Regions from separate parts of the Streptosporangium sp. NBC_01755 genome, predicted to be linked through region 1. Evidence: riboswitches for the same ligand, from Rfam matches in the RefSeq annotation. Region 1 holds a riboswitch; the other holds the start of a gene.
What was found. A riboswitch is a leader RNA that binds a small molecule or an ion and turns the genes downstream of it on or off. The one in region 1 is predicted to bind cobalamin.

Region 1 (4,198 bases):
TACGGCGTGCGCCCGCCGCTTGGCCTGCGTGCCCTCACCGGGGTCGTTCACCAGGAACGGGTAGACCAGCGGCAGATCGCCGAGCGCCGCGTCGGGGCCGCAGGAGGCCGACATCCCCGTCGACTTGCCGGGCAGCCACTCCAGGTTGCCGTGCTTGCCGACGTGCACGATCGCGTGCGCGCCGAAGTCGTCGGCCAGCCACCGGTAGGCGGCCAGGTAGTGGTGGCTCGGCGGCAGGTCGGGGTCGTGGTAGATGGCGACCGGGTTCTCCCCGAAGCCTCGCGGCGGCTGGACCATCACCACGAGGTTGCCCGCGCGCAGCGCGGCCAGCACGATCTCGCCATCGGGATCGCGGCTCCGGTCGACGAACAACTCGCCCGGCGGCGGCCCCCAGTGCGCCTCGATGTCGCGGCGCAGGTCCTCGGGCAGCGTCTCGAACCACGCCCGGTAGCGCGCGGCCGGGATCCGCACCGGGTTCGCGGCCAGTTGCTCCTCGGTGAGCCAGTTCTGGTCCTGGCCACCCGCCGCGATCAGTGCGTGGATCAGCGCGTCGCCGTCCTGCTCCGCCACGCCGGGGAAACCGTCCCCGAGGTCGTACCCGGCCTCCGCCATGGCCGTGAGCAGCCTGACCACACTGGCCGGGGTGTCCAGGCCGACCGCGTTGCCGATCCTGGCGTGCTTGGTCGGGTACGCCGACAGCATCACCGCGATCCGTCGTTCCGGCGCTCGGACATGCCGGAGCAGGCCGTGCCGTACGGCGATGCCGGCGACGCGCGAGGCCCGCTCGGGGTCGGCCACGTACACGGTCAGGCCCTCGTTGTCGACCTCCTTGAAGGAGAACGGCACGGTGATGATCCGCCCGTCGAACTCGGGGATCGCCACCTGGGAGGCGGCGTCGAGCGGGGACAGGCCGTCGTCGTTCTCCCGCCAGGCGTCCCTTCCCGTGGTCAGGCAGAGGCCCTGCAGGATCGGCACGTCCAGCTCGGCGAGCGCGCCGACGTCCCACGCGGAGTCGTCCCCGCCCGCCGAGGCGGTCGCCGGGCGGGTGCCCCCGGCGGCGAGCACGGTGACCACCAGGGTGTCCGCGGCTCGGAGCGTGTCGAACAGGCCGGGCTCGGCGGTGCGGAGGGAACCGCAGTAGACGGGCAGGGCCTGGCCACCCGCGTCCTCGATGGCCAGGCAGAGCGCCTCGACGAAGGCGGTGTTGCCCGCGACGTGGTGCGCGCGGTAGTAGAGCACGCCGATGACGGGGCCCTCGGTGCGCCGTGCGACGCGTTCGAGGGGGCCCCAGCTCGGGGTGGGCACGGGCGGCGCGAAGCCGTACCCGGTGAGCAGCACCGTGTCGGAGAGGAAGGCGTGCAACTGGGCCAGGTTCGCGGGGCCGCCGTGCGCGAGGTAGGCGTGCGCCTCGGCGCAGACGCCGCCGGGCACCGTGGACAGCTCCATCAGCTCGGCGTCGGGGGCCTGCTCGCCGCCGAGGATCACGACGGGCCGCTGGCCCGCGAGCAGCGCGTCCAGCCCGTCCTCCCATGCCCGCCGTCCGCCGAGCAGTCGCACGACCACAAGGTCCGTGCCCTCGGTCAGCGCGGGCAGGTCCTCGGCGGACAACCTCGCCGGGTTGCCGAGCCGGTAGTCCGCGCCGCTCGCCCGCGCGCTGAGCAGGTCGGTGTCGGAGGTCGACAGCAGCAGGACGCAGGGCGGCGCCGAAGGCATGGGCGGCGCCGGCGACACGGGCGACACGGGTGACACAGCGGCCTGCGACGCGGGTGGCGCGGGAGATCGGGGGGTGGGTGACACGGCGGCCTGCGACGCGGGCGACACGGGGGATCGGGGGGTGGGCGGCACGGAGCGCATGGAGAAGTCCTCCCTCGGGGTCCTCGCCCCGGGTCGTCGTCATCGCGACGGCAGGAGTCTCCTGGCTCCCGGATCAACGCTCACCCCGGCCTTCCCGTCCGTTGCCGGACCGTGGCCTTCGGTGGGGTTCGCTCCCCGGTTACAGTGGCGGGACCGCGCCGGTTTCACACCGGCTTCCTCCCTGCGCCGTCGCCTAGGGTCACACTATGCCAGGCGGACATCCGTAAAGAAATGGGAGCTACCATCCACTGCGTGTCAATAACTGACCCTCCCGGAAGAACCCGGACAGACGCGTGTCCCGGAGCGCTCCAGGTGCATGCTGCGGCCGATGGCGGCCTGGCGCGGATCCGGGTTCCCGGTGGGGCGCTCACGGCGCGTCAGCTCCGCGTGGTCGCCGCCGCCGCCCGGGAGCTCGGATCCGGCGTGATCGAGCTGACCTCCAGGGCGAACCTCCAGGTACGCGGCCTGCCACCGCAGCACGGCGAGCCCCTTCCCGCCGTGCATCCGTCACGCGACGACGCGCACGCCCCGGACGGTGAGTCTTCTCCGGTCGGGGTTTCCGTACGCGGTGACGTGGGCGTTCCGGACGGTGAGTCTTCTCCGGTCGGGGTTTCCGTACGCGGTGACGTGGACGGTGACACGCGCGTTCCGGACGGCGGGCGGCGGCTTTCCCCGGCACCTGACTTCGCCGCGCGGCTGGCCGCCGCCGGGCTGTTGCCGTCGGCCACGCACGAGCGGGTACGTAACATCGTGGCCTCCCCCCTGGCCGGGCGGGCACCCGCGAGCATGCTCGACGTCCGTCCGCTCGTGTCCGAGTTGGACGGGGAACTCTGCGCCCGGCCCGCGCTCGCCGACCTGCCCGGTCGGTTCCTGTTCGCGCTCGACGACGGCTCGGGCGACATGGTGGCTCTCGGCGCGGACGTCACGCTGCTGCCGGTCGATCCGGCGGACGCCTCGGTGGACGTCTCCGAGGTGGCGCTGCTGCTCGCCGGTGCCGACCACGGGCTGCGCACGCCCGTCTCCTCCGCCGTCACCGGTATGCTCGCGGTCGCCGAGGCGTTCCTGGCCGAGCGCGCCGAGCAGGGGGCGGGCGCGTGGCGGCTCGCCGAGCTGACCGACGGCCCAGGCCGGGTCTCGGCCCGCGCGCTCAGGGCGGAACCGGATCTGCGCCAGGCCGCCGCCCCCGCCGTACGGCGGGGGCGGACCGTGCACGGCGGCACGGTCGGGGTCATCGCGCAGCGTGACGGAAGGTCGGCCCTCACCGTTCTCGCCGCGCTCGGGCGGCTCACGGCGGCCCAGCTGGAGGTGCTCGCCCAGGCGGCCGAGCACGGCGGGGGAGAGGTCCGGGTGACACCGTGGCGGACGATCGTCGTCCCCGATCTGCCGTCGCCGGAGGTCGACGGCCGGCGGGCGACGCTCACGGCCGCGGGCCTGGTCGGCGATCCGGCGTCGCCGTGGCTGGGCCTGACCGCCTGCGCCGGCCGCCCCGGATGTGCCAAGGCCCTCGCCGACGTTCACGCCGACGTCCATGCGGGTGTTCACGCCGACGTCCACACCTACATCCACGCCGACATCCACGCGGGTGTTCACCCGAACGCCGGCGACACCGGCTCCGAGGCCGGTGCGGACGGTCCTGACGACGTCCACCCCTCGCGAGGCCTCACCCGTGCGCTCCCCGTGCACTGGTCGGGCTGTGAGCGGCGGTGCGGACGCCCGCGCGGCCGGGTCGTGGACGTGGTCGCGACCGGAGACGGATACCGCGTCGAGGCGGACGATGTGAGCCGTACGTTCGCCGACGCCGAGCAGACGAGCGCCGCGGTGGCGGCGACCAGAGAGGGAACGTGATCGACTACATCAGGGACGGGGCGGAGATCTACCGCCGCTCCTTCGCCACCATCCGCGCGGAGACCAACCTGGGCGGCATGCCGCCGGGCGTCGCCCAGGTCGCGGTCCGCATGGTGCACGCCTGCGGCATGGTCGACCTCGTCGACGACCTCGCGTGGTCGCCGGGAGTCGTCACGGCGGCGCGCGAGGCGCTACGCGACGGCGCGCCCGTGCTGTGCGACGCCATGATGGTCGCCTCCGGCGTCACCAGGCGACGGCTTCCGAAGGACAACGAGGTGATCTGTACGCTCGGCGACCCACGGGTCCCGGAGCTGGCACTGCGGCTGGGCACCACCCGTAGCGCCGCGGCGCTGGAACTGTGGCGCGACCGGCTCGACGGCGCGGTGGTCGCGATCGGCAACGCGCCGACCGCGCTGTTCCGCCTGCTCGAACTGGTCGAGGAGGGTGCCGGACGCCCGGCCGCGGTGCTGGGCGTGCCTGTCGGCTTCATCGGGGCCGC
Region 2 (4,198 bases), 2.3 Mb from region 1:
TGCCCAGGCCAGGTAGCCGGGCCTGTCGGCGGCACGCAGTGGCAGGGTCTCACGCAGGGCGGGCTCGTCGACCTGGATGACGGCGGTGCCGGCGGCCTCCAGGTCGGCGACCTCATCACGCAGGGCCAGCGCCACCTGGCGGGCGGTTTCGGCCAGGGGCTGGTCGTCACGGACGAAGGACCAGGCCAGCATGGTGACCGGCCCGGTGAGCATGCCCTTGACGGGACGCGCCGTCTGGGATTGGGCGTAGCGGGTCCAGCGCAGCGTCATGGGCTCGGTGCGGGAGACGTCTCCGGCGAGGATCGGCGGCCGCACGTAGCGGGTGCCGTAGGACTGCACCCAGCCGTGCTGCGTGGCCAGATATCCGTTGAGCTGCTCGGCGAAGTACTGGACCATGTCGTTGCGTTCGGGCTCGCCGTGTACCAGGACGTCGATGCCCGCCGCCTCCTGAAAGACCAGAACCGAGCGGATCTCGGAGGCGATCCGCTCGTCGTAGGCGGCGGCGTCGATGCGTCCGGCGCGTAGGTCGGCGCGGGCCGCCCGCAACTCGGTGGTCTGCGGGAAGGAGCCGATGGTGGTCGTCGGCAGCAACGGCAGGCCAAGGCGGGCACGCTGCGCGACGGCCCGCTCGGGATAGGGCTGGGAGCGGCGTGCGTCGGCCGGGGTGACCGCCGCGCTACGGGCCCGTACGGCGGAGTCGTGGGTGAGCGCCGAGGCCGCCCGCGAGGCGAGATCGGCCCGGTTGGCGGCCAGTTGCCCGGCGATGGCGCCGGTGCCCTCGCTCAGTGCCCTGGCCAGGGTGACGATCTCGGCCGTCTTCTGCCGGGCGAAGGCAAGCCAGCGGCCGACCTGCGGATCCACCCCGTGCTCGAGCGCGACATCCAGCGGGACGTGCAGCAGCGAGCAGGAGGCCGCCACGTCCACCCGGTCGGTCAGGCCGAGCAGGGTGGCCAGGGTGGACAGTGACCTTTCCAGGTCGTTGATCCACACGTTGCGGCCGTCCACGACGCCCGCGATCAGACGCTTGCCGACAACCCCGCCCACCCTGGCCAGGTCGTTCAGGTTCGCCGCGGCCGGGCCGGTGAAGTCCAGGCCCAGTCCCTCGATCGGCGCCTCGGCCAGAACCGGCAGCGCCTCTCCCAGCCGGTCGAAGTAACTGGCGACCAGGATCTTCGGCCGGTAGGTCAGGGAGCCGAGCTCCCGGTAGGCGCGGGCCGCGGCGTCCAGCACGGCCTGGTCGCGGTCCTGTACCAGGGCGGGCTCGTCCAGCTGCACCCACTCGGCGCCCGCCGCGCGCAGGGCGGTGAGCACCTGCACGTAGACCGGCAGCAGCCGGTCCAGCAGGGTGGTCGGGTCGAAGCCGGGGTCCATGCCGGGCGCGGGCTTGGCCAGCAGCAGGTACGTCACCGGGCCGACCAGCACCGGACGCGGGCTGTGCCCCTGTGCGAGAGCCTCACGCAGCTCGCCGACCTGCTTGGCCGGATCGGCGGTGAAGACGGTGTCCGCCCCCAGTTCCGGCACCAGGTAGTGGTAATTGGTGTCGAACCACTTGGTCATCTCCAGCGGAGCGACGGCCTGGGTGCCGCGCGCCATGGCGAAGTAGCCGTCCAGGGCGTCTGCTTCGACGGCGGCCCGGTGACGTTCAGGGATGGCGCCGACCATGACGGTGGTGTCCAGCACGTGGTCGTACAGTGAGAAGTCGCCGGTGGGGACCTCCCGCACGCCGGCACCGGCCAGGTGCCGCCAGTTGTCGCGGCGCAGCCGGGCCGCGGTGTCATGCAGCTCATCGGCGGTGACGCGGCCCGCCCAGTAGCCCTCGATCGCCTTCTTCAGCTCGCGGTCCGGCCCCTGGCGTGGATAGCCGTGGACGGTGGCGAGTGATGCGGGGGTGGCGGAAGTCTCAGCCACGAAACTCTCCTTCGCGAGTCATGGAGAACCCCGGTGCTCTCATGGGCGCGAAGGAACGGCTGACCGGCGAGCACCCTGATCTGGTGCCCGCTCGCAGCGCCGACCCGCCCTCGAGGTCACCGAAGTCACCGCGTGCGTGGTCGCACGCGGGCAGTGGCAGGTCTTCGGACTCGCGGGCACGCCCGGGATTTCGCCCGGGCATCTACTGGCCGTCGCTTCCCCGGTCCGGTACTCGGACCCAGTGCGTTTGACGGCGGTCGTTCCCACTCACCGCTGCGGGGCAGTCCCGGAATTGGCGAGCTCGCGAGCCAAACAGGCGAGCGCCGGCCGCACCGGGTTCCCTCTTACGACGCGCCTGCCTGGAGGGCAGGGCGAACCGACTGCGGGTCCAGCCTAGACGCATTCGGTTCCCCCAGGTGACAGGGGAGCGATCGGCCCCGCCAAGACCCCGATGCCGATGCCGAAGTGGTGGGGGCACGTGAACAAGCGGGTGTTCAACCCTCGCGCGATCGCGAGCGGGACATGGCCGGTGCTGACTCACGTCGGTCGCACCTCTGGCACGACGTACCGCACGCCGCTCGATACGCACCCCGTCGACGGCGGCTACCTGTTCGTTCTGGTGTATGGATCGCGCTCGGACTGGGTGCAGAACATCTTGGCGGCCGACGGGGCGCGGCTCCGGGTCGACGGGAGGGAGGTGGAACTCGCCGCCCCACGCCTCGTCGGGAAAGACGAGGCGTTCCAGGCTCTCTCCGATGAGGTGCCACGCCCACCGAGGCTGCTCCGCATCACCGAGTTCCTCCGCATGGACCTGGCCGCAGGCTGACGATATTCCAGGTGCCATCGGCCTGGCTCGATATCGGAGTGCGGGGGCCGATCCTGATCGCCTAGCGTGACCGGGATGAGAGACCGACCGGGTGCCGTCGGATCCGCGCTCAGGAGGGCGCCGACCGAGCGCCGTCGGAGTCGGAGTCGAAGTCCGTGGCCACACGGCACTGTCAGCGGCTGATTCGTTCTCGACGCCGGGCAGGCCCTGCCGGCCTTGCCCGGCGTCGTTGCCGCCTGATCGCGACGAGGCGGGCCGCGACGGGCTGCCCGAGGAGGATGCCGAGGAGTGCCAGCATCAGCCCGCAGAACTGTTGCGCGGTGAGCGCCTCTCCGGCGATCGTCGTACCGATCAGCACCCCGGTCACCGGGCTCAGCAACCCGACGAGTCCCACCGTTCCCGCCGACAGGTGCCGTAGTCCGGCGAACCAGGCGGCGAAGGCGAGAGCCGTCGCGACGACGCTGACATAACCGAACCCGAGGATCGCAGGTCCGTCCAGGCTCGGCGGCGGGCCCTCCACCGCGACGGCGAAGGGCAGCAGGACGACTCCCCCGGCGATGAGCTGCCACGAGGTCGACGACAGCACGTCGACATCCTCGTTCCATCTCTTGGCCAGCACGTAGCCGACCGACGACATCACCATGGCCGCGACGGACGCGAGCACGCCGAGGGCGTCGACGGCGGCCGCGCCGGTGAACAGCATGAGGCACACCCCCGCGATGCCGACGCCGGCTCCGGCCAGGTGCAGGATCCGCGGGCGCTCCGAGAGCAGCGACCAGGCCAGGAGCATCATCACGACGGGCGACGTCGCCATGATCGTCGAGGCGATGCTCGTCGGAAGCAGCTGAGCCGCCAGGTAGATCAACGCGAAGAACGCGCTCATGTTGAGAGTTCCGAGGACCAGGGATTTCCACCACCACGCCCCGTAAGGAAGCCTTCTGCTGATGAGGAGGAGCAGGAGTCCCGCGGGCAGCGCCCTGATGGCCGCCCCGTACAGGGGGTAGCCGGGCGGGAGGAACTGGTGGGTGACGAAGTAGGTCGTCCCCCAGGTGATCGGCGCCATCGCCGTGACCAACGCCCAGCGAAAATTAGCTTCCATAGAAGGCAATATAGCTTCTCTGGAAGCTATATTGCAGGCATGAGCGAACACCTGGATCATGTAGCCCGCATCCAGCAGGAATGGGCTCGCGAGCGGCCGGACCTGGATGTGAGCCCGCAGGGTGTGATCGGGCGCCTGCACCGCCTCGCCGGGCACCTCACCGAACAACTCTGTGTCGTCTACCGGCGGTACGGGCTCGGGGAGGGAGAGTTCGACGTCCTCGCCACCCTGCGACGCGGCGGCGCGCCGTTCGAGCGCGCCCCCGGAGAGCTCGCCGCCTTCACCATGGTCACCACCGGTGCGATGACCAAACGCATCGACCGGCTCGAACGTGACGGGCTGGTCACCCGTCGCCCGAGCGAGAG

Region 2: it holds a riboswitch for cobalamin, as region 1 does, so the genes downstream of both, metE (5-methyltetrahydropteroyltriglutamate--homocysteine S-methyltransferase) here and cobN (cobaltochelatase subunit CobN) in region 1, are expected to answer to the same signal.

The regions. Positions count from the first base shown of each region.
Region 1 is NZ_CP109131.1:6,402,837-6,407,034, forward strand. It holds gene cobN (cobaltochelatase subunit CobN) at 1-1,713, opposite strand, end outside; cobalamin riboswitch at 1,890-2,092, opposite strand; gene OG884_RS30385 (precorrin-3B synthase) at 2,167-3,699, shown strand; gene OG884_RS30390 (precorrin-8X methylmutase) at 3,696-4,198, shown strand, end outside.
Region 2 is NZ_CP109131.1:580,369-584,566, forward strand. It holds gene metE (5-methyltetrahydropteroyltriglutamate--homocysteine S-methyltransferase) at 1-1,908, opposite strand, end outside; cobalamin riboswitch at 2,047-2,305, opposite strand; gene OG884_RS02425 (nitroreductase family deazaflavin-dependent oxidoreductase) at 2,387-2,734, shown strand; gene OG884_RS02430 (EamA family transporter) at 2,907-3,833, opposite strand; gene OG884_RS02435 (MarR family winged helix-turn-helix transcriptional regulator) at 3,873-4,198, shown strand, end outside.